Linked DNA regions of Hahella chejuensis KCTC 2396. The protein of the gene in region 1 interacts with the protein of each later gene in a pairwise test. Links are inferred from orthologs where the notes say so. Each region holds a gene or a part of one and is shown in the gene's direction. Other genes may lie near its edges. The genes, in order: ftsL and HCH_RS08480.

The links.
Region 2: the proteins of ftsL (region 1) and HCH_RS08480 interact in binary tests that used the Escherichia coli proteins (3 or more experiments, as listed by UniProt). The link is inferred for Hahella chejuensis KCTC 2396 from one-to-one orthologs.

The regions. Positions count from the first base shown.
Region 1 is NC_007645.1:6,011,301-6,022,834, reverse strand. What follows is about bases 8,364-11,290. They hold ftsL (cell division protein FtsL), read left to right. Parts: upstream 8,364-9,592; coding sequence 9,593-9,988; downstream 9,989-11,290. Other genes in these bases: HCH_RS26430 (peptidoglycan D,D-transpeptidase FtsI family protein), read left to right, coding at 9,985-11,290; rsmH (16S rRNA (cytosine(1402)-N(4))-methyltransferase RsmH), read left to right, coding at 8,664-9,593; mraZ (division/cell wall cluster transcriptional repressor MraZ), read left to right, coding at 8,364-8,659. Also shown: petA (ubiquinol-cytochrome c reductase iron-sulfur subunit), read left to right, coding at 1-187; HCH_RS26485 (cytochrome b), read left to right, coding at 187-1,419; HCH_RS26480 (cytochrome c1), read left to right, coding at 1,419-2,177; HCH_RS26475 (glutathione S-transferase N-terminal domain-containing protein), read left to right, coding at 2,288-2,920; HCH_RS26470 (ClpXP protease specificity-enhancing factor), read left to right, coding at 2,980-3,402; HCH_RS26465 (phosphoheptose isomerase), read right to left, coding at 3,476-4,069; HCH_RS26460 (YraN family protein), read right to left, coding at 4,119-4,493; HCH_RS26455 (penicillin-binding protein activator), read right to left, coding at 4,493-6,349; rsmI (16S rRNA (cytidine(1402)-2'-O)-methyltransferase), read left to right, coding at 6,532-7,380; more of mraZ, read left to right, coding at 8,204-8,363; more of HCH_RS26430, read left to right, coding at 11,291-11,534. UniProt on the Escherichia coli protein: Essential cell division protein. May link together the upstream cell division proteins, which are predominantly cytoplasmic, with the downstream cell division proteins, which are predominantly periplasmic.
Region 2 is NC_007645.1:1,898,614-1,910,025, forward strand. Bases 5,694-8,681 are described here. They hold HCH_RS08480 (septum formation initiator family protein), read left to right. Parts: upstream 5,694-7,042; coding sequence 7,043-7,321; downstream 7,322-8,681. Other genes in these bases: ispD (2-C-methyl-D-erythritol 4-phosphate cytidylyltransferase), read left to right, coding at 7,406-8,116; ispF (2-C-methyl-D-erythritol 2,4-cyclodiphosphate synthase), read left to right, coding at 8,113-8,604; truD (tRNA pseudouridine(13) synthase TruD), read left to right, coding at 8,606-8,681. In the rest of the region: eno (phosphopyruvate hydratase), read left to right, coding at 1-974; more of truD, read left to right, coding at 8,682-9,574; 5'/3'-nucleotidase SurE, read left to right, coding at 9,683-10,432; HCH_RS08505 (protein-L-isoaspartate(D-aspartate) O-methyltransferase), read left to right, coding at 10,429-11,091; HCH_RS08510 (DUF368 domain-containing protein), read left to right, coding at 11,093-11,412. UniProt on the Escherichia coli protein: Essential cell division protein. May link together the upstream cell division proteins, which are predominantly cytoplasmic, with the downstream cell division proteins, which are predominantly periplasmic.

The DNA.
Region 1 (11,534 bases):
GTTCCTGCCAGAGGTGATACCCGATGAAACCGTTGGCGGTTTTTACTGTCCTTGTCATGGTAGCAAGTTCGACTTGGCGGGAAGGGTCTTCAAAGATGTCCCTGCTCCTAAGAATCTTGAAGTGCCTCCCCACATGTATGTTGATGACGTGAACCTCATCGTAGGTGAAGACAAGGAGAACGCATAATGCAGAAGCTTATCCAGTGGATCGACGATCGCCTGCCAGTCGTCGATGCCTTCGAAAAGCATATGAGCAAGTACTATGCGCCTAAAAACTTTAACGTATGGTATTTCTTTGGCTCTTTGTCTTTGGTTGTTCTAATTAATCAGTTGCTTACGGGCATTTGGTTGACAATGAGCTATAACCCCTCTGCTGAAGGCGCGTTTGCTTCAGTAGAGTACATTATGCGCGACGTTGAGTTCGGCTGGCTGATTCGATTAATGCATTCGACTGGCGCCTCCGCCTTCTTTGTCGTCGTTTATCTGCATATGTTCCGAGGGCTCTTGTACGGTTCTTATAAAAAGCCCCGTGAGCTAGTTTGGATATTCGGCATGACCATCTATCTGTGCCTGATGGCGGAAGCGTTCTTGGGTTACTTGCTGCCTTGGGGGCAGATGTCATACTGGGGTGCGCAGGTTATCGTTTCTCTGTTTGGCGCCATACCTTATGTGGGCGAAGACTTGGCTCAATGGATTCGTGGCGACTATCTAATATCGGGTATTACTCTTAACCGGTTCTTTGCTCTGCATGTCATCGCTTTACCAATTGTACTGCTTGGCTTGGTGGTGCTGCATATTTTGGCGCTTCATGAAGTGGGTTCGAATAACCCAGACGGCGTTGAGATTAAAAAGAACAAGGATGAAAACGGTATTCCTAAAGATGGAATTCCTTTCCACCCCTACTATACGGTGCATGACATCGTCGCGTTGATTGTTTTCCTATTCGTATTCTGCGTAGTAGTGTTCTACTTCCCTGAAATGAATGGCTACTTCCTTGAGAAGCCTAACTTCGAACCGGCAAATCCGCTGAAAACTCCTGAGCATATTGCGCCTGTATGGTACTTCACGCCTTTCTACGCGATGCTTCGTGCAATCACGTATCCGCTATTCGGTGTGGACGCGAAGTTCTGGGGCGTTGTCGTTATGGGGGCTGCAATAGCAATTCTGTTTGTGTTGCCTTGGTTGGATCGCAGTCCTGTGAAGTCTATTCGTTATAAGGGAGCGATGAGCAAAATTGCCCTTTTAGTGCTTGTCGTCAGCTTCGTGATTTTGGGGGTTTGTGGAGTCTTGCCAGCTAATGAGCAGCCGAGTTGGCTTGCTCCTCTATGTACAGGCTTATATTTCGCATACTTCCTATTGATGCCTTGGTATACCAGAGCAGAAAAGACTAAACCTGTACCAGAGAGGGTGACTCACTAATGAAAAGCATACTCAAAGTTCTGCTTCTCTCGTGCGTGACGTCTCTTGCACATGCGGCTGGCGGTGGAGATGTTCATTTAGATCACGTAGATGTCGATATTCGCGATAAGCCCTCTCTGCAAAGAGGCGCTGCGATGTTTACTAACTACTGTATGGGCTGCCACTCCTTAAAGTATTCCCGTTATGAGCGTGTAGCGGATGACATTGGTATTCCGCACAACCTTTACGAAGAGAATCTGATCTTCGGCGATGCGAAGATTGGGCAGCTGATGGATATTGCTATGGCTCCGTCCATGGCGCAAGGCTGGTTCGGCGCTCCGCCGCCAGATTTGACGCTGGTTTCAAGGCTGCGCGGTCCTGACTGGTTGTATAGTTATTTGCGCGGCTTTTACAAGGACGAGTCCAGGCCTTGGGGGGTAAACAACGTTGTATTTAAAGACGTTGGTATGCCTCATGTTCTGGTTGATCTGCAGGGGTTGTGTGCGGAGAAACCGGAGTTGGGCGGCAAGGCAGGTATTGATCCGTTGAGTGGAGTTGTAGTGGGCGCGCCGGGTTGTAAGTCATTCGCTACAACGGGCAGCATGGAGCCGCAAGAGTATGATGCTGCGATTCGCGACATGGTCAACTTCCTGGCTTATGTGGGCGAGCCCTCAAGGCTGGAGAGTGAAGAGATTGCTCCGTACGTGCTTTTGTTCCTGGTGATTCTGTTCGTGCCCGCATACCTCCTCAATAGAGAATATTGGAAAGACGTTCATTAGTCTTTTCGTGTATAATGTTCGACCTTGGATAAAAGCTCCAGCATCGGGTTGCCCGGTGCTGGAATTTTTCTTTCTGAATAATCTGAGTTACAAGCGACCGAGGTAATTCTATGGGAGTCGTGACCAAACGGTCATCAATGACATTTTTTTCTGATCCGCAGAGCCACTACAGTCATAGAGTCCGTATTGTTTTGGCTGAGAAAGGGGTGGCGGTAGACATCATCGATGTTGATCCTGATGATAAGCCTGCGGAAATTGCTGACCTAAATCCTTATAACACGCTGCCAACCCTGGTGGATCGTGAGCTGTCGCTGTACGAACCAAACATCATGATGGAGTACTTGGATGAGCGTTTTCCTCATCCGCCGCTTTTGCCGGTATATCCGGTTGCGCGGGCGCAGAGCCGTTTGTTGATGTACCGAATCCAAAAAGATTGGTGCAGTCTGGCGGATATAGTTCTGCAAGGTAAATCTGATACTGCTGAGGTTGAAGAGGCGCGCAAACAGCTTCGTGAAAGTCTGATAGCTGCTGCTCCCATCTTTTCAGAGAAGCCGTATTTCATGAGCGAGGAGTTTACAATTGTAGATTGCTGCGTCGCTCCATTGTTGTGGCGCCTGAAGCTCATGAAGATCGAGCTCCCTGAAAAGCCGGCTAAACCGCTGATCAAGTATATGGATCGCCTGTTCTCGCGCGAGTCCTTTAAAGCTAGCCTGTCCGACATCGAACAGGAAATGTTTAGCTGATACTTCTAACTGAGGGGTCTAACAAGGCCCCTTAAGCTCAAATTGAATTGGCAAAACCAATGACTCCCAGTCGTCCCTATTTGTTGCGAGCTCTGAACGAGTGGATTCTTGATAATCACCTGACGCCTTATGTGGTTGTCGATGCATCGCTTCAAGGCGTAGACGTCCCGCGTGATTTTGTGAGCAACGGTCAGATCGTTCTCAATATCAGTCCGCAGGCGGTGCGTGGCTTGAGTATAGGTAATGATTATCTTGAGTTTAGCGCTCGTTTTGGCGGGGTGCCGCGTCAGGTGTCCGTTCCGGTAATGGCGGTATTGGCGATATACGCAAAGGAAAATGGTCAAGGCATGGTCTTTGGCTCTGAGCCAGGCGGGGCCCCGGAGCCGCCTGGCAGTAAAAGTAAGCCTGGATCTTCTCCAGCGCCTCCTCCGAAAGGTGGGGGGAGAGATGGTTCCAAACCGAGCTTGAAGATCGTTAAGTAAACAATTAGAGCTTTTAGAACCTGAAGAGCCGGATGCCTGATAAGAAGCCAGGTATCCGGCTTTTTTGTTGGCGTTAATCGATAGGGCCAAAAATTTCGCGGTCGATGTAGTCGCAAAGAGTATGGATTGTTAATAGATGCACTTCTTGGATGCGCGCAGTGGAAGTCATTGGAACTCGAATCTCGACATCTTCGGCTTGGAGCAGGGAGGCCATGTTGCCGCCATCTTTGCCTGTCAAGGCAATCACTCGCATTCCTCTGTCATGGGCCGCCTGTATCGCTTGAATCACATTTGCAGAGTTGCCGCTGGTGGATATCGCCAAAAGTACATCGCCTTCTGAACCCAGGGCGCGTATCTGCTTGGAAAAAACTTCGTTATAGCTGTAGTCGTTAGCGATGGAAGTTAGTGTTGATGTGTCAGTCGTCAGGGCGATTGCAGGTAGGCTGGGGCGTTCCCGCTCGAAACGGTTCAGCAGTTCCGAGGAGAAGTGCTGCGCATCTCCGGCGGATCCGCCATTGCCGCATGAAAGGATTTTGTGATCGCTAAGAAGTGCGTGAACCATCAACTGGCCTGCCGCTTCAATCAGTGGCGGAAGCGATTGTGCGGAAACTTGCTTCGCTTTAATGCTTTCTTCGAAGAGGTGGATGATGCGTTCGATACTGTTCATATAAAAATCCGGAAATAACGGTGATGTACGTTGATGCGAAAACGTGGCGTCACCAGCAGCTAAATGCGTCTGGTATCCATTGGAAGCCGGTGTTTGATTTGAGGTTCCCCACGATAACATCAAATCGACATGGCATGTTTGTTAAACCTTTCTTCTGAAGGTATATATTGGCGGCAAGGATGATGCGTTGCTGCTTTTTTTGGGTGATGGACTCCGCCGCACTGCCGAACTTATCGCTGCTGCGGTGACGAACTTCTATGAATACCAGGTGCTCGCCATGTCTGGCGATGAGGTCTATCTCTCCTCCTTTGCAGCGAAAGTTGCGCTCAACGATAGTGAACCCTTGAGCGCGGGCGAATTTCTCCGCTTGGCTTTCTGCGGCGCGTCCAATATCAATAGACTTTATCAGGCGCTTGAAGGGCATTATTGGGGGGGTGACTCCGGGCTGTTTAATTCGGCTTTCGCCAAGCCTCTTTCAAATATCGCCCATTCTAAAATGCGACGAATCTGCTGAGACTCGTTCATAAATAGGTTGCCTGTCGTTCCTTGTATCTGACTGTCAGGGAACTGACGCATGAGGCTGAGCCGCGGGGCGATAGTGTAAGCGTCGGCGCCCATCGCATAGAGTCTTTCATAGCGTGTAGTGTCCGCAACGTAGCGAATATCTTGCTTGAGAGGTAAAGACTGACTCAGCAGCCATGGCGTTTCTGTAAAGTGAATACCATTCAAATCATGATCTTTGTCCGGCTGCGGGACGCCGCCGTATATCTGGGATGTCGCGTAGACGGGCAGGTCGCTGGCGTAGTGGAACAGCAGTAAAGGCTTCAACTGTCTGGCCACATAAGGCGTAGAGATCATGATGATTCCATCAATGTCCTGCCGGCGGCGCGGCTCATATTCAAACTTGCCTGCCACCGACTTCAGTTTCCTGGCCCTTTGCTTGCTTGCATTGATCTGCAGGAGGTGGGCTATTCCGTCCGAATAATTTTCTCCATCTACATATTTGTATGGGATAGGTAATGGTAGGTTGGCCGCTTGATATTCTCTGTCCAGCACGCTGGCGAGTTTGATCGCCCATGGCGCGTCAGGGTAAATCACTGCAACGCCGCGTTTTCCTTCCGATATTAGCTTTCTGGCTATCTGGCGCACTTCGTCCTCGGCGGCCAGTCCGTATTGGTACATGCCGGGAGGCGGGGCGACGCCTTCGTCCAGGTAGTTTAGTGCAAGCACGGGGGGGTCGAGTTCCGGGAAGCCGGCGAGCTGGGCGACGGCTTCTTTCTCCAGGGGACCGATAATCAGGTCATAACCTTCCAGTTGCAACGATAGATAGAGGTCGGCGATATTTTCAATGGAGCCTGAATCTATGATCTGAATTTCTGGACCTTGCCCATTGCTTTCGCTGCTGTTGATATCCTGATAGTAAGCAGCCAGAAAGCCGTCACGAATAGCTTCTCCTGCTTTAGCCAAATTGCCGCTTAGCGGAGCCAGCAGTGCAATTTTGCTGGGGCGCTCATTGGGTAGCTCCGCCAGCATCTTGAGTTCGGCGGGAAGTCTTCTCGCTGCGGGGTGGTCAGCCCATTGCCGGCGCCAGCTTTTCAGCGCAGCTAATTGCATTTCCAGGCTGAACTGGTTCTGGCGTACTGCGGTTATAAGCTCAAGCCATCCCCGCCAGTCATAGTCTTGAGCCGTTTCCAGGGCGCGGCTCAGCTCCAGGCTGGGAGTGGCGCGCAACGCATTCCAAACATCGTCAAGTACTCGCCAATATTCTTCGCCGGTATAAAGGCCTGATGCATAAATCAGAAGCTGCGCAGCATCAAGAGATGAGCCTGTCGCCATAAGCGCTTTGGCGTGCAGTTCATTGGCGCGTAATTGAATGTCTACAGGACGGCTGGCGAAAGCGTCGGAAGGCGCTGCGTTGAAATAAGAGAGAGCCTGATCTGTTCGATTCTGCTCCAGGGCCAGTGTGGCGCCCAGAATAATATATTGCTCCATTTGGGGGAGGGTCAGGGTGGTGGAGTTGATGGATTCCACCACTTTTTGCGCGTTTGCGTAGTCCCCGCGTGCGATATATATGTCCAGGGCTTTCAGGCGATGGTTGGCTTGCTCGGGCGGCAATGTATTTTTAGCGAGCTGGAGTTGTCTTTCCGCTTCGTCTTGAGTAGTTGCGTCTTGTGCGCCAGAGTCGCCGCCTTTGACGGGTAAGCCCTCACAACCGCCTAATAAAGACAGGAGTAATGTTAAGAGCAGGACGTGAAATGAATAATTATGTTTTCGCTGCATGCGCTTACCAGGGAGCAATAGTTATAAGTCAGGCCGGATTTATGGTTAACTTAGGCCGGCCGCGGCGGTTTTATAATGGCGGCGATATGCGAGAAGCCGAGTGTAAATATAAAAGCAACGGTCATTCTAGCAAAGGCCATGGTTGGGGTGGAAATTTCAGTTATTAACAAGATGAAAGAATTATGAGCGAAGCAAAGGGCGTTTTATACATAGTAGCGACCCCGATTGGTAATTTGGATGATATGACTCCCAGGGCGATCGCCATATTGAAATCGGTAGACCTGATTGCGGCGGAAGATACCCGGCATAGCGGCAAACTGTTGAGTCATTTTGGCGTTGATGCGCCGATGACGTCTTTGCATCAGTTCAATGAAGAAGCAAAAACAGAGCGTTTGTTGTCAGAGTTGGCGGTGGGCAAGTCTATCGCTTTGATATCTGATGCAGGGACGCCGCTGATATCGGACCCGGGTTTTCCTTTGGTGCGGGCGACCAGAGAGGCGGGCTTCATCGTCACACCAGTTCCCGGCGCCTGTGCATTGGTGGCGGCCTTGTCTGCTTCCGGCATGCCTAGCGAGCGGTTTGTTTTCGAGGGCTTTCTGCCCGCCAAAGGTTCAGGTCGACGAGGGCGTTTGCAAGAATTGGCGGACGAGCCCCGGACGATGGTGTTCTATGAGTCTCCTCACCGGATCTTGGCGATGATGGAAGATTTGGAGGTGGTGATGGGGGCTGCTCGAGAAGTGGTGATCGCCAGAGAGTTGACCAAAACCTTTGAGACAATAAAGGCGGGCTGCGTTCAGGACATTAAAGCCTGGATGCAGGAGGATGGAAATCAGCAGCGCGGTGAATTCGTCGTATTGGTGAAAGGGGAGCGGAAAGAACAGGGCGACTTTGTGGAAATCAAAGTGTCGCAACTTCTACAGGCGCTGCTCAAAGAATTACCTGTCAAGAAGGCGGCGGCGCTGGCGTCCTCATTGACGGGAGTTGGTAAGAACGAGCTTTATCAGCAGGCGTTGGCGTTAAAGGGCGAGTGAGTTTGCGACTTCTTCAGCGACATGTCGGCGCAAAGCTTGTGTCGGAAGAGGGAAATCGCTAATCTTGCCGCCAGAGCTTGTTAGGCAGTCGCTGTTTCGCATCCTTTATTGGGCGCGAGATGGAGGAAAGTCCGGGCTCCACAGGGCAAAGTGCCAGGTAACGCCTGGGCGGCGCGAGTCGACGGAAAGTGCAACAGAAAGTATACCGCCTAAGTCTGCTTCGGCAGACCGGTAAGGTTGAAATGGTGCGGTAAGAGCGCACCGCATGGCTGGTAACAGTCCATGGCGATGGAAAACCCCACTCGGAGCAAGACCAAATAGGGACCCAATGGCGTGGCCCACGCTGGGTCCGGGTAGGTCGCTAGAGGTGCATGGCGACATGCATCCCAGATGAATGACTGTCCACGACAGAACCCGGCTTACAGACAAGCTCTTCTTTTCTCTTTTTAACCCTGAAGCTCTTGCGTATGAGAGCTTCAGGGTTAACTTCTCTTAACAATGAAACTATGCGGCCCTTGGTTGGGCGTGTACATACCTCGTTTTATTTACCGATGTGGTCTTTATAGCTAAATATTCTTAGATGCGAGCTTGTATCTGAAGAAATTCCTCTAGCGCTTTGATTGCAAAGCTATTTTTGTCTCAAATCTGTTTATTTTTTCCCCTTTTTTTCTGTAACTACTTGTCTTTTAAGAGGAAATTATTGACCCATCCGTAACTTAATCATCTTGAAATGTTGCCTTCCGCTTTCTATAGTGTGTAAAAGTGGGTAAAAGTGGATGATTGTGGTTTTTTGTGGCGAAAACCTTCTGAGATGGGCGAATAAGTGTTTAGAGGCGTCAATGCGATCAACATGGATTCAAAGGGGCGCTTTGCCATGCCAACGCGTTACCGGGATCGTATTGCCGAAATAAGCAATAACCAAATGATTGCGACCATTGATACACAAGAACGCTGTCTTCTGATTTATCCGCTGCCGGAGTGGGAGCAGATTGAAAGCCAAATCGCCGCGCTTCCTGCGTACAACCCGGCGACCCGGCGCATCCAACGACTCTTGTTGGGCCACGCCACTGAATTGGAAATTGATGGTGCGGGACGCGTGTTGTTGTCCCAGCCGCTACGTGAATACGCATATCTGGATAAGAAATTGATTCTATTGGGTCAGGGTAAGAAGTTTGAGTTGTGGGACGAAGATCACTGGACGAAGCGGCGCGATGAATATCTGGACGAGGATGCGCTTGGTCAGGATGTCCCAGAAGAACTGATGAACATCGCGCTATAACACTATGGAAAGTAATCAATACGGACACGTAACGGTTTTATTGGCCGAGGCTGTTGAGGCTCTGGGCGTCAAAGCGGATGGGCTTTATATAGATGGCACCTTCGGGCGCGGCGGACACAGTGCGGAGATATTGAAGGCGCTGGGTCCGCAAGGGCGACTGCTGGGTATCGACAAAGATCCACGTGCGAGGCGGACGGCGATGGAAAGATTTTCTGGCGATGACAGATTTCTGTTCCGGCAAGGTTCCTTTGCTGACATGGCCTCGTTCGTTTCTGAACTGCAATGGCCAGGGGTGGATGGCGTATTGCTTGATCTGGGCGTCTCTTCTCCGCAATTGGATGAGGCCGAAAGAGGCTTCAGCTTTATGCAGGACGGGCCATTGGATATGCGTATGGACCCGGACAGCGGCCTATCAGCTTCAGAATGGGTGAATACCGCAAAAGAAGAAGAAATCAGCAAAGTGCTTTGGGATCTGGGCGAAGAGCGTTTTGCGCGGCGGATGGCGAAGGCCATTGTGGCTGCGCGACAAACTCAACCCATCACCCGGACCTTGCAGCTGGCGGAAATAGTCGCGGCGGCCAACCCCCGTTGGGAGAAAGGCAAGAATCCGGCGACGCGGGCGTTTCAGGCTATCAGGATATTCATCAACAGGGAGTTGGACGATCTGGCTCAGGGGCTGGAACAGGCGTTCGGAGTGCTTAAGCCGGGCGGACGTCTGACGGTTATCAGCTTCCACTCTCTCGAAGACCGCATGGTTAAACAGTACATGCGGGATATTGTGCGAGGGCCCAAGACCCCGAAATGGCTGCCAGTGGTGGATGATGCGCCGCCAAAAGCAAAACTGGTAGGTAAGAAAATCCGCGCAGGCGAAACTGAAGTCGTGGCCAATGTACGGGCGCGTAGCGCCGTAATGCGTGTATTGGAGAAATGTTGATGATTTTGATTCGTTCTACAGGTCAGGCTACGCCGCTGACGACCAGACGCAGCAAAACGGTTCGTGAGCCGATTTTGCCCGTCGTACTGGAGTGGTGGGGTGAGACGTGCCGCCTTGCCGCAAGCATGATCAAGGGGCGGGCGCTGATTACATTGTCATTGTTGGTTGCTCTGGTGGTGTCCGGCGTCGCCACGGTGTATGCCGTGCATTTGAACCGGCAGCAGTTTATTGAGCTACAGACGCTGCAGCGGGATAAAGATCGCTACGAGCGTGAATGGACCCAGCTGTTGCTGGAAGAAAGCGCCTGGAGCGCTCACAGCCGAGTGGAGCAGATTGCCGACCAGCGCTTTGGCATGCATGTGCCTGACGCGACAAAGATTGAGATTGTGAGATGAAAACCAGCGACCGGCGGACAGCTCGGCGTGGCGCCATGGAGCAGGCCGAGAGCGGGCAGGCGGCCCCAGCGATGCTTTGGCGTTATTACGCTGTGGCTATCATGTTGGTCGCGTGTTTTATCGTGCTGGTCTGGCGCGTTATTGACTTGCAAGTAATTAATCACGAATTCCTGCGTTCGCAAGGCGACATGCGCACCGTTCGGGTTGAGCCGATTCAGGCGACCCGAGGCAAGATATTGGATCGCAACGGCGAGCCCTTAGCGGTCAGCGCGCCGGTCGTGACTTTGTGGGCGAACCCGCAAGAAGCGCAGGAGAATGATGAGGGCTGGCGTAAGCTGGCGGATTTGCTTGGCATGCAGTCTGACGAAATGGTGAAGAGACTGCGTCGTCATAAAGGCAAAGAGTTTATATACGTGCAGCGCCAGCTGTCGCCGGAAACCGGACGCTTGGCGATGGACCTGAAACTGCAGGGGCTGTACGCAAAACGCGAATTCAAACGCTATTACCCCGCTGGAGAAGTGGCGGCGCATATCGTGGGAATAACGGACATCGACGAAAAAGGCCAGGAAGGCGTTGAGCTGGCTTTTGATCAATATTTGCGCGGCGTTAATGGCAGCAAAAAGGTGCTGAAAGACCGCCGGGGGTATGTGATCAAGGATTTGAGCCTGCTGCAAGACGCGCAGTCCGGCGCCGATCTGCAACTCAGCATTGATTTGCGTCTGCAGTATATGGCGTATCGGGAGTTAAAGGCGGCGGTGGAGGCGCACAACGCAAAATCCGGATCGCTGGTGATATTGGATGTGAGGACCGGGGAGGTGTTGGCGATGGTGAATCAGCCCTCGTTCAACCCCAACAATAGGGACAGTATGAACCCCTCGGGGTTGCGAAATCGGGCTGTGACGGATTTGTTCGAGCCCGGGTCCACCGTCAAACCCTTGTCGATAGCCGCAGCGCTTAAGACAGGGAGTTTTACAACAGAAACCCGGATCAACACCAGTCCGGGTTTCCTGCGTTTGAATGGGCAGACTATTCGCGATGCTCGCGACTACGGCACGTTGGATCTGGTTTCTATCATTACCAAGTCCAGCAACGTCGGAACCAGCAAGGTGGCGTTGAAAATCGGCGGAGAAGCGGTTTTTGAAACTTTCTACCAGGCTGGCTTTGGACAGTCGTCTGGCATTGAGTTTCCAGGCGAAGCGGTAGGCGTGTTGCCGAACTTCACCAAGTGGCAGCCGATTCGTCTGGCGACGCTGTCATACGGTTACGGGCTGTCAGTCACTGCGCTGCAGCTGGCGCAGTCATACATGGCGATCGCCGCTGACGGCGTACGCAGGCCCGTAAGTTTGATCAGGGGAGGACAGCAAGGCGTTTCTCCACAACAGGTTATGTCGCCGGGCATTTCCAGACACATAAGAGAAATGCTGGAGACTGTGGTGTTAAAAGGCGGCACAGGAACTCGGGCTCACGTCGCCGAATATCGTGTGGCTGGAAAAACCGGCACCACTCACAAAGTTGGCGAGCATGGCTATGCGGATGACGCGTATAA
Region 2 (11,412 bases), 4.1 Mb from region 1 along the record:
CCAATGCGATTTTGGCGGTGTCTTTGGCGGCTGCGAAGGCGGCGGCGCAAGAAAAAGGCGTGCCTCTCTACGCACATATTGCAGACATCAATGGTACGTCTGGCCAGTACTCTATGCCTGTGCCAATGATGAACATTCTCAATGGTGGAGAGCATGCAGACAATAATGTCGATATTCAGGAGTTCATGGTCCAGCCAGTGGGTGTGGCCAGCTTCCGTGAAGCGCTGCGTGTTGGCGCCGAAATTTTTCACAATCTGAAGAAAGTTTTGCACGACAAGGGGCTGAATACGGCTGTCGGAGACGAGGGTGGCTTCGCCCCTAATTTGCCATCTAATGAAGCGGCGCTGGCGGCGATTGAAGAGGCTGTCACCAAAGCAGGCTACAAGCTTGGTTCTGATGTGACCCTGGCGCTGGACTGTGCGTCTTCTGAGTTTTACAAAGATGGTCAGTACAATCTTTCTGGTGAGGGTAAAGTTTTCTCATCCGAAGAGTTTGCTGATTATTTGGGAGATTTGTCTCAACGTTATCCAATCGTCTCCATTGAAGACGGGATGGATGAGAGTGACTGGGACGGTTGGGCGGCTTTGACCAGAAAGCTGGGAGATAAGGTGCAGTTAGTAGGAGACGATTTGTTTGTTACTAACACCAAGATCCTCAAGCAAGGTATTGATAAAGGTATCGCCAACTCCATTTTGATTAAGTTCAACCAGATCGGCAGTCTGTCTGAAACGCTGGATGCTATCAAAATGGCGAAAGATGCCGGTTTTACGGCGGTAATCTCTCACCGTTCTGGCGAAACTGAAGATACAACCATTGCAGACTTGGCTGTTGCTACTAGTGCAGGACAAATCAAAACTGGCTCATTGTGTCGCTCAGACCGTGTGGCGAAGTACAACCGTTTGCTGCGAATCGAAGAAGAGCTGGCTGGCAGTGCGCCTTATCGTGGCCTTAAAGAGATTAAAGGGCAGGAGTAACCACTGTTCAAAAAAGGAGGGCGCGAGCCCTCCTTTTTGCTGTCAGGGATCTGCTAACGGGGGAGTGTGAAAACTTTTTAAATAAAAGTTAAAAAATGGAGTTGACGTGAAAGAGTAGGTGCGTATAATGCGCCCCACTTCGACGGGGAAGCCGGTCGGAAGGGAGGGAGAAGCGGATTCGAGAGAATCGGCGGCGCTAAAAAGGAGTTGACACTGAAGATTGAAAGTGTAGAATGCGCGCCTCGGTCGGAGAGAGTCTCCGAAAGAGAAAGTTCTTTAAAAAGTTAATCAAGCAATTTGTTGTGGGCGCTAACTGAGGCGGATCTGGAAAAGATTAAGTCTTAAGTTAGTGACTCGTACAATTCATGAGTGAGCAATCACTCAAGAGTACAGTAGTTTTAACTTGAGCAAGATTAAGAATCTTACTGATTCACACTCTTTAAACTGAAGAGTTTGATCATGGCTCAGATTGAACGCTGGCGGCAGGCTTAACACATGCAAGTCGAGCGGTAACAGTCCTTCGGGAGCTGACGAGCGGCGGACGGGTGAGTAAAGCATAGGAATCTGCCTGTTAGAGGGGGATAGCCCGGGGAAACTCGGATTAATACCGCATACGCCCTACGGGGGAAAGCAGGGGATCTTCGGACCTTGCGCTAACAGATGAGCCTATGTCGGATTAGCTAGTTGGTAGGGTAAGAGCCTACCAAGGCGACGATCCGTAACTGGTCTGAGAGGATGATCAGTCACACTGGAACTGAGACACGGTCCAGACTCCTACGGGAGGCAGCAGTGGGGAATATTGGACAATGGGGGCAACCCTGATCCAGCCATGCCGCGTGTGTGAAGAAGGCCTTCGGGTTGTAAAGCACTTTCAGTGGGGAGGAAAGGGCAGTTGCTAATATCAGCTGCAGTTGACGTTACCCACAGAAGAAGCACCGGCAAACTCCGTGCCAGCAGCCGCGGTAATACGGAGGGTGCGAGCGTTAATCGGAATTACTGGGCGTAAAGCGCGCGTAGGCGGTTGCTTAAGCTAGGTGTGAAATCCCCGGGCTCAACCTGGGAACTGCACTTAGAACTGGGCGACTAGAGTTTTGGAGAGGAGGGTAGAATTCCAGGTGTAGCGGTGAAATGCGTAGAGATCTGGAGGAATACCAGTGGCGAAGGCGGCCCTCTGGCCAAAAACTGACGCTGAGGTGCGAAAGCGTGGGGAGCAAACAGGATTAGATACCCTGGTAGTCCACGCCGTAAACGATGAGAACTAGCCGTTGGGGTCCTTAGAGACTTTAGTGGCGCAGCTAACGCGATAAGTTCTCCGCCTGGGGAGTACGGCCGCAAGGTTAAAACTCAAATGAATTGACGGGGGCCCGCACAAGCGGTGGAGCATGTGGTTTAATTCGAAGCAACGCGAAGAACCTTACCTGGCCTTGACATCCAGAGAACTTTCCAGAGATGGATTGGTGCCTTCGGGAACTCTGAGACAGGTGCTGCATGGCTGTCGTCAGCTCGTGTTGTGAAATGTTGGGTTAAGTCCCGTAACGAGCGCAACCCTTGTCCCTATTTGCCAGCACTTCGGGTGGGAACTTTAGGGAGACTGCCGGTGACAAACCGGAGGAAGGTGGGGACGACGTCAAGTCATCATGGCCCTTACGGCCAGGGCTACACACGTGCTACAATGGGGCGTACAGAGGGTTGCGAAGCCGCGAGGTGGAGCTAATCTCTTAAAGCGTCTCGTAGTCCGGATTGGAGTCTGCAACTCGACTCCATGAAGTCGGAATCGCTAGTAATCGCGAATCAGAATGTCGCGGTGAATACGTTCCCGGGCCTTGTACACACCGCCCGTCACACCATGGGAGTGGGTTGCACCAGAAGTAGCTAGTCTAACCTTCGGGGGGACGGTTACCACGGTGTGATTCATGACTGGGGTGAAGTCGTAACAAGGTAGCCGTAGGGGAACCTGCGGCTGGATCACCTCCTTAAACGATATCCAACTGTCTCAGTTTGGCGTCCACAACAAATTGCTTGATTGGCGAGTAGAGAGCTTACTTAAGGGTCATCAGACCCGTGACGCAATCGCGAGATTGCAAGTTCTGGGTCTGTAGCTCAGGTGGTTAGAGCGCACCCCTGATAAGGGTGAGGTCGGTGGTTCAAGTCCACCCAGACCCACCAGAATTTCCTTTTTCTTGGTGAATAACTGAGTGTGATTAGGAAGATTATGGGGCTGTAGCTCAGCTGGGAGAGCGCCTGCCTTGCACGCAGGAGGTCAGCGGTTCGATCCCGCTCAGCTCCACCATTCATAGAATGGTAGTAGTACGGTTGACGATTAAGTAAGTGAAGTCTGACGTATCAGATGATAGAAACGAATACAGCATGAAAGTTTCAGAAAGATGACTGTATTGGTTTCTGGCATTTGGTCAGAGAAGCTCTTTAACAATTTGGATAAGCAAAGTAAAAACCAACGTGGTGACAGATGAAGTTTATTTGTCACTCAACGGATAGGTTTTACTGAGTAGTTATACTCAAGCGCAATATCGGCGAATTATTGTTACGGTGAAACCAGCGCTGTGTGGCTTGAAGTGATGGCAGTAATGAAATTACTTCGGGTTATATGGTCAAGTGAATAAGCGCATACGGTGGATGCCTTGGCAACTGGAGGCGATGAAAGACGTGAAAGCCTGCGATAAGCGTCGGCGAGGTGGCAAATAACCTTTGACCCGGCGATCTCTGAATGGGGAAACCCACCTGATTTATCAGGTATCCTGCACTGAATCCATAGGTGTAGGAGGCGAACCGGGGGAACTGAAACATCTAAGTACCCCGAGGAAAAGAAATCAACCGAGATTCCCTCAGTAGCGGCGAGCGAACGGGGATCAGCCCTTAAGCTTTGTGACAGATAGGAGAACGCTCTGGAAAGTGCGGCCATAGTGGGTGACAGCCCCGTATCTGAAATCTTATCAAAGTGAAATCGAGTAGGTCGGGACACGTGTTATCTTGACTGAATATGGGGGGACCATCCTCCAAGGCTAAATACTCCCAGTTGACCGATAGTGAACCAGTACCGTGAGGGAAAGGCGAAAAGAACCCCTGTGAGGGGAGTGAAATAGAACCTGAAACCGTATGCGTACAAGCAGTGGGAGCAGATTTATTCTGTGACTGCGTACCTTTTGTATAATGGGTCAGCGACTTACGTTTAGTGGCGAGCTTAACCGAATAGGGGAGGCGTAGGGAAACCGAGTCTGAATAGGGCGAATTAGTCGCTAGGCGTAGACCCGAAACCGAGTGATCTAGCCATGGGCAGGTTGAAGGTTGAGTAACATCAACTGGAGGACCGAACCGAAATCTGTTGAAAAAGATTCGGATGACTTGTGGCTGGGGGTGAAAGGCCAATCAAACTCGGAGATAGCTGGTTCTCCCCGAAAGCTATTTAGGTAGCGCCTCGGACGAACGCCTACGGGGGTAGAGCACTGTTTGGGCTAGGGGGTCATCTCGACTTACCAACCCCATGCAAACTCCGAATACCGTAGAGTGATATCCGGGAGACACACGGCGGGTGCTAACGTCCGTCGTGAAGAGGGAAACAACCCAGACCGCCAGCTAAGGCCCCCAAGTCCATGTTAAGTGGGAAACGATGTGGGAAGGCAGAGACAGCTAGGAGGTTGGCTTAGAAGCAGCCACCCTTTAAAGAAAGCGTAATAGCTCACTAGTCGAGTCGGCCTGCGCGGAAGATGTAACGGGGCTCAAACATGGCGCCGAAGCTGCGGATTCATCCAATGGATGAGTGGTAGGGGAGCGTTCTGTAAGCTGATGAAGGTGTGTCGAGAGGCATGCTGGAGGTATCAGAAGTGCGAATGCTGACATGAGTAACGATAATGCGGGTGAAAAACCCGCACGCCGGAAGACCAAGGGTTCCTGCGCAACGCTAATCGGCGCAGGGTGAGTCGGCCCCTAAGGCGAGACCGAAAGGTGTAGTCGATGGGAAATCGGTTAAAATTCCGATACTTTGTATTGCTGCGATGGGGGGACGGAGAAGGCTAGGTCAGCCTGGGATTGGTAGTCCAGGTTTAAGCCTGTAGGCAGTGTGTTTAGGCAAATCCGGACACACAATGCTGAGGGGTAATGACGAGCTCTCTTTAAGAGAGTGAAGTGATTGATGCCCAGCTTCCAGGAAAAGCCTCTAAGCTTCAGGCAATACAAAACCGTACCCCAAACCGACACAGGTGGTCAGGTAGAGAATACCAAGGCGCTTGAGAGAACTCGGGTGAAGGAACTAGGCAAAATGGTGCCGTAACTTCGGGAGAAGGCACGCCGTCATGTACGTGAAAGCCTTGCGGCTGGAGCGGAAGGCGGTCGAAGATACCAGGCCCCTGCGACTGTTTATTAAAAACACAGCACTCTGCAAACACGAAAGTGGACGTATAGGGTGTGACGCCTGCCCGGTGCCGGAAGGTTAATTGATGGGGTTAGCGTAAGCGAAGCTCTTGATCGAAGCCCCGGTAAACGGCGGCCGTAACTATAACGGTCCTAAGGTAGCGAAATTCCTTGTCGGGTAAGTTCCGACCTGCACGAATGGCGTAACGATGGGGGCGCTGTCTCCACCCGAGACTCAGTGAAATTGAAATCGCTGTGAAGATGCAGTGTATCCGCGGCTAGACGGAAAGACCCCGTGAACCTTTACTATAGCTTCACAGTGGACTTTGAACCTGCTTGTGTAGGATAGGTGGGAGGCTTTGAAGCGAGGACGCCAGTTCTCGTGGAGCCATCCTTGAAATACCACCCTGGCATGTTTGAGGTTCTAACTCTGACTGGTAATCCTGGTCGAGGACACTGTGTGGTGGGTAGTTTGACTGGGGCGGTCTCCTCCAAAAGAGTAACGGAGGAGCACGAAGGTGCGCTAAGTACGGTCGGACATCGTACGGTTAGTGTAAAGGCAAAAGCGCGCTTAACTGCGAGACAAACACGTCGAGCAGGTACGAAAGTAGGTCTTAGTGATCCGGTGGTTCTGTATGGAAGGGCCATCGCTCAACGGATAAAAGGTACTCCGGGGATAACAGGCTGATACCGCCCAAGAGTTCACATCGACGGCGGTGTTTGGCACCTCGATGTCGGCTCATCACATCCTGGGGCTGAAGCCGGTCCCAAGGGTATGGCTGTTCGCCATTTAAAGTGGTACGCGAGCTGGGTTTAGAACGTCGTGAGACAGTTCGGTCCCTATCTGCCGTGGACGTTGGAGATTTGAGGAGAGTTGCTCCTAGTACGAGAGGACCGGAGTGAACGAACCGCTGGTGTTCGGGTTGTGATGCCAATCGCATTGCCCGGTAGCTACGTTCGGACGGGATAACCGCTGAAAGCATCTAAGCGGGAAGCCCCCTTCAAGATAAGATCTCCCTGAGGACTTGATCCTCCTAAAGGGCCCTTGTAGACCACGAGGTTGATAGGCTGGGTGTGTAAGCGCTGCGAGGCGTTGAGCTAACCAGTACTAATTGCCCGAGAGGCTTGACCATATAACACCGAAGTAATTTACCGGTATTGATTGAGTATAACTGCTTATCCAAGTTAAAGGTCTTCTGACCAAGCGCCAACTAGACAAGCTAGAACTAAGACAAAGCTTAACGGTTTTGCCTGATGATCATAGCGGACTGGAACCACCTGATCCCATTCCGAACTCAGAAGTGAAACAGTCCAGCGCCGATGGTAGTGTGGATTCCCATGCAAGAGTAGGTCGTCGTCAGGCTCTTAATACGAAGAACCCGTCCCCGTGACGGGTTTTTTTATGTCAAAAGAACACCAGCTGTGCTGAATCATCTATCCTGCTCCTGTACTATTGTTCCTCACCTCTAATCGAGTTCGATTCTTTCAACTCGGTTAACCCAAAAAAGAAATGCCATTAAATTTATGTAGTTATAAGTGTTTTTTACTGGAAATTATCAACACTTATCGACTATAAATATTAGAGTCTATAAAATAAGCGATTCCGCCACTAAAAAGAGCATTGCCATGGCGGAACTTGCTTGAAAGAGCAGGGACGCAAAATGTCATTGACGACGGAAATATAACCTCATTGTCGTTCTGCTATGCGTGTAAATTGGTTGTGGACAGTTTTGGCGCTAATTATCTGCGTCCTTCAATTCCGTCTTTGGGTGGGCGAGGGGTCATTCGCCCAGGCTTGGGTTCTTGATCGTCAGGTCGAGAGTCAGAAGGAAGAGAATAAGCAATTGGTGGAAAGGAATCGCAGGCTTGAAGCTGAAGTAATGGAATTGAAACTCGCGCAGAGCGCAATAGAAGAGAGAGCTCGCAGTCAATTAGGGATGGTGTATCCCGACGAACAATTTTATTTGCTCATCGAAAACTGAACCTTTCTTGATTTTCCTTATTCGCTTCACAGATACTAGCCCGGTTTTGACAGAAATCGAGCTTGGTTAGTGTTTGTTGACAGTATGGAAGAGCATAAGCTTTGGGTGATAGTGCCCGCCGCTGGCGTTGGTTCTCGTATGGGGGGCGAACGCCCTAAGCAGTATTTGAAATTGATTGATCGAAGCGTTCTTGAGCATACGCTGGATCGTTTACTATCAGCGCCTGGAATATCACAGATTTATTTGCCTCTTCACCCGCAAGATAAATGGTGGCCTGAGATTGCTGATAAATACACTGGAAAAGTAATATCAGTTGCTGGAGGCGAGGAACGCTCGACTTCAGTGCTTAATGCCTTAGAGAAAATAGAGTCTCACGCTGCTATTGAGGACTGGGTGCTTGTCCATGATGTTGCTCGTCCCTGTTTTCGAATCAGCGATATTTCCAATCTGATGCGTTTGCTATGGAATACCCAGCCTGGTGGGCTCTTGGGTGTACCTGTTGCAGACACAGTAAAAAGGACCAATGAAAAAGGTGAAGTGTTAGCTACTGTGTCCCGGGCCAACCTCTGGCGGGCGTATACCCCGCAGATGTTTCGGTTTGGCGCTTTGTTGTCGGCTCTGAGGCAGGGGAGCGAGAAAGGTGTACACATTACCGATGAAGCATCAGCTATTGAAGCTCAAGGCTTGAAGCCGGTAATGGTAGAGGGGCATAGCGATAATATCAAAATTACCCACCCTCAGGATTTGCCTCTGGCGGAGATATTTTTACGCCGTATTATGCAGGAAGAAGAATGAGTTTATTTCGAATCGGCCATGGCTTCGATGTCCATGCGTTTTCCGAAACTGGCGACTTAATTGTCATTGGTGGAGTGAACATTCCACATGAGCGTGGTTTGCAGGCTCATTCAGATGGCGACGTCTTACTACATGCAATATGTGACGCATTACTGGGGGCGGCAGCCTTTGGAGATATTGGCAAACATTTCCCCGATACTGACCCTTCGTTTTCTGGGGCTGATAGCCGAAACCTACTTCGCTCTGTGGTTAGCAAGCTGCACCAGAAGGGATACAAGATAGGGAATATTGATGGAACCATCGTTGCGCAAGCTCCTAAGATGGCTCCCCATATAGAAAGTATGCGGGTCAATATTGCCTCTGACTGCAATGTTTCGATTGATTGTATAAACGTAAAAGCCACTACCACAGAAAAACTGGGTTATACCGGCCGTAAGGAAGGCATTGCCTGTCATGCGGTAGCATTGCTCGAGGCGCAAAAGAACTAATATGAATTTTGATCTTAACTTCCCTGGACTTTGGACTGACTCAGCCCCTGGAATATGGCGTCAAACGCCGGAAGACTTCGGCGTAGATGAACTGTGGACGCCTCCGGATTCGGGAGGAGAGCATGTTTTATTACATATTGAAAAACGCGGGCAGAATACCGAGTGGGTATCTCGTAATCTCGCGCGTTTTTGTGGTGTGCGTGACTTTGATATCGGGCTAATGGGATTGAAGGATCGTCATGCAGTGACGAGACAATGGTTTTCTGTTTATTTGGGGATACGTCCTGAGCCAGATTGGAGTCAGTTACAGATTGAAGGCGTAGCAGTTCTCAGCGTTACTCGAACGCAAAAGAAATTACGCCGTGGCGATCACTCAGGAAATGCTTTTAAGATCTGGGTCAGGCAGGTGGAAGGTGTTCACGAGCAAATCGATGAAAAGCTTTCATACATTCAGGCGAATGGTTTTCCTAACTATTTCGGAGACCAGCGCTTTGGTCATGATGGTTATAACTTACAACGCGCGCATGCATGGTTTGTAGAAGGCCAAAAGCCAAAAAAGAAGGCCCATCTGGGAATGTATTTGTCTGCGGCGCGCTCTTATTTATTTAATGAAATTCTGGCTGAGCGCGTTCGTCGAGGTGACTGGTCAACCATGATTGATGGGGATGAAGGCGCTCCTGCCGCCAGCTCTGTCGTGTCTGAATCCACTGTTCCTACAGGCCCTATGTTGGGAGGACCGGAGTTTTTGTCTGGGACGGCCGGAGAAATTGAACAACTGAGAACGGCATCTTTATCAGAATGGCTGACAGCTATTCACAAAGACGGCGCGCGGACAGCGCGGAGGCCTTTTGTCGCCAAGCCTGTAGATATGAGTTGGCAGTGGGCCGGCGACGATATTGAGCTGACGTTTTCTCTTGGCTCCGGCTGTTTCGCCTCTGTATTGCTGGACCAAGTATTTAGATTAAACTGATTCCAGCCAAACCTGTTTACTAATAGCTATTCCCATTGTCACTCTCATTGATGCAATTGACTGTAAAAGGCTGGTGATGAGGGAATAGCGAAAAAAGGAAAAGCGGTAGTGAAATTATTATTGTCCAATGACGATGGCGTGCATGCGCCGGGTTTGTCGGCTCTGGCGGATGAGCTGAAAAATATTGCTGAAATCCGAGTGATTGCGCCAGATAGAGATCATAGCGGAGCAAGTAACTCTCTGACGTTGACTCGCCCTTTGATTCTGCAGAAAACCTCACAGGGTTTCTTCGCCGTTGATGGCACGCCGACAGACTGTGTGCATATGGGGCTGAGCGAAATGTTTGGTTATGATGCGGAGCGAGTCGTCTCTGGCATTAACTCCCACGCAAATCTGGGAGATGACGTTTTGTACTCCGGCACCGTTGCGGCGGCTATGGAAGGTCGTTTTCTGGCGCAACCGGCCATTGCGGTTTCGTTGGTGAATAGGGGACAAGAAAACTATGCGACTGCAGCGAAAGTGGTCGCCAACTTACTACTAAGACAACTAAAATCGCCCATCGCTCCACGCACGGTACTGAACGTGAATGTCCCCGACGTACCGTTGGAGGACATCCGCGGTATTCAGCTGACGCGATTAGGGCATCGTTTAAAAGGTGGCGAGCCGCATGAAATCGTAGATCCTCGCGGACGTAAACGCTATTGGATTGCAGCTGCAGGAGAGGGAGACGATGCGGGCCCGGGGACAGATTTTTACCCGGTGGAGCACAACTATGTCTCCATTACGCCTATTCATGTAGATATGACTCGCTACGACGCCTTTAACCAACTACAGGATTGGCTGGGAGAGACTGAGTGAACTTCGACTTGCAAGGCATTGGCATGACATCGCGGCGTACGCGTCTGCGTTTGATTGAGCGCTTGCGGAAAAACGGAATTCAGAACGAAGCGGTGTTGGAGGCGATGACGGAAATCCCTCGGCATATTTTTGTCGATGAGGCTCTCGCGCATCGGGCCTATGAAGATACCGCTCTGCCGATAGGGCATTCCCAAACGATCTCGCAGCCTTATATCGTGGCTCGTATGACTGAACTGCTGTGCAGTGGTTGGAAGCCGAAACGGGTATTGGAAGTGGGCGCTGGCTCTGGTTATCAAACCGCGATTCTGGCCCGGCTGTCTACACAGGTTTATACCGTTGAGCGGATTGCGCCGCTGCTGGAAAAAGCGAAACTGAGATTCAAGGCGCTAAAGTTAAATAACGTTAGCGCCAAATTATCCGATGGGCGTTGGGGTTGGCCTGAACAGGGGCCTTTCGACGCAATTATGGTGACTGCGGCTCCGGAGCAGACGCCGTCGGAGTTGCTGGAGCAACTGGCGGACGGCGGGCGTCTCGTCATTCCGGTTGGCAGTGGAAGCGAACAGATGCTGAAAGTCTACAAAAGGCAAGGCGCGGAAATAGAGGAGAGCAGTTTGGAGCAGGTTCGATTTGTGCCTTTATTAGGGGGCGTTGTTCGATAGCATGTGGAAAACTTATCTGAAAGGCGTGGCCATGGGGGCCGCGGATATTGTTCCGGGTGTTTCCGGCGGTACGATCGCATTTATTTCCGGTATCTACGAGCGGCTGATTTCAGCTCTTGGGCGTATTCGCCCAGAACTGATTAGTATTTGGCGCGCGCAAGGGTTTGCGGCGGTTTGGAAAGACATCGATGGTACTTTTCTGTCGACATTGTTTGCTGGCATTCTCACCAGTGTCTTTACGCTGTCCAGAATCATTAGCTCGCTATTGCAGAGTCACCCCAATCTGATATGGGCTTTTTTCTTCGGTTTGATTCTTGGCTC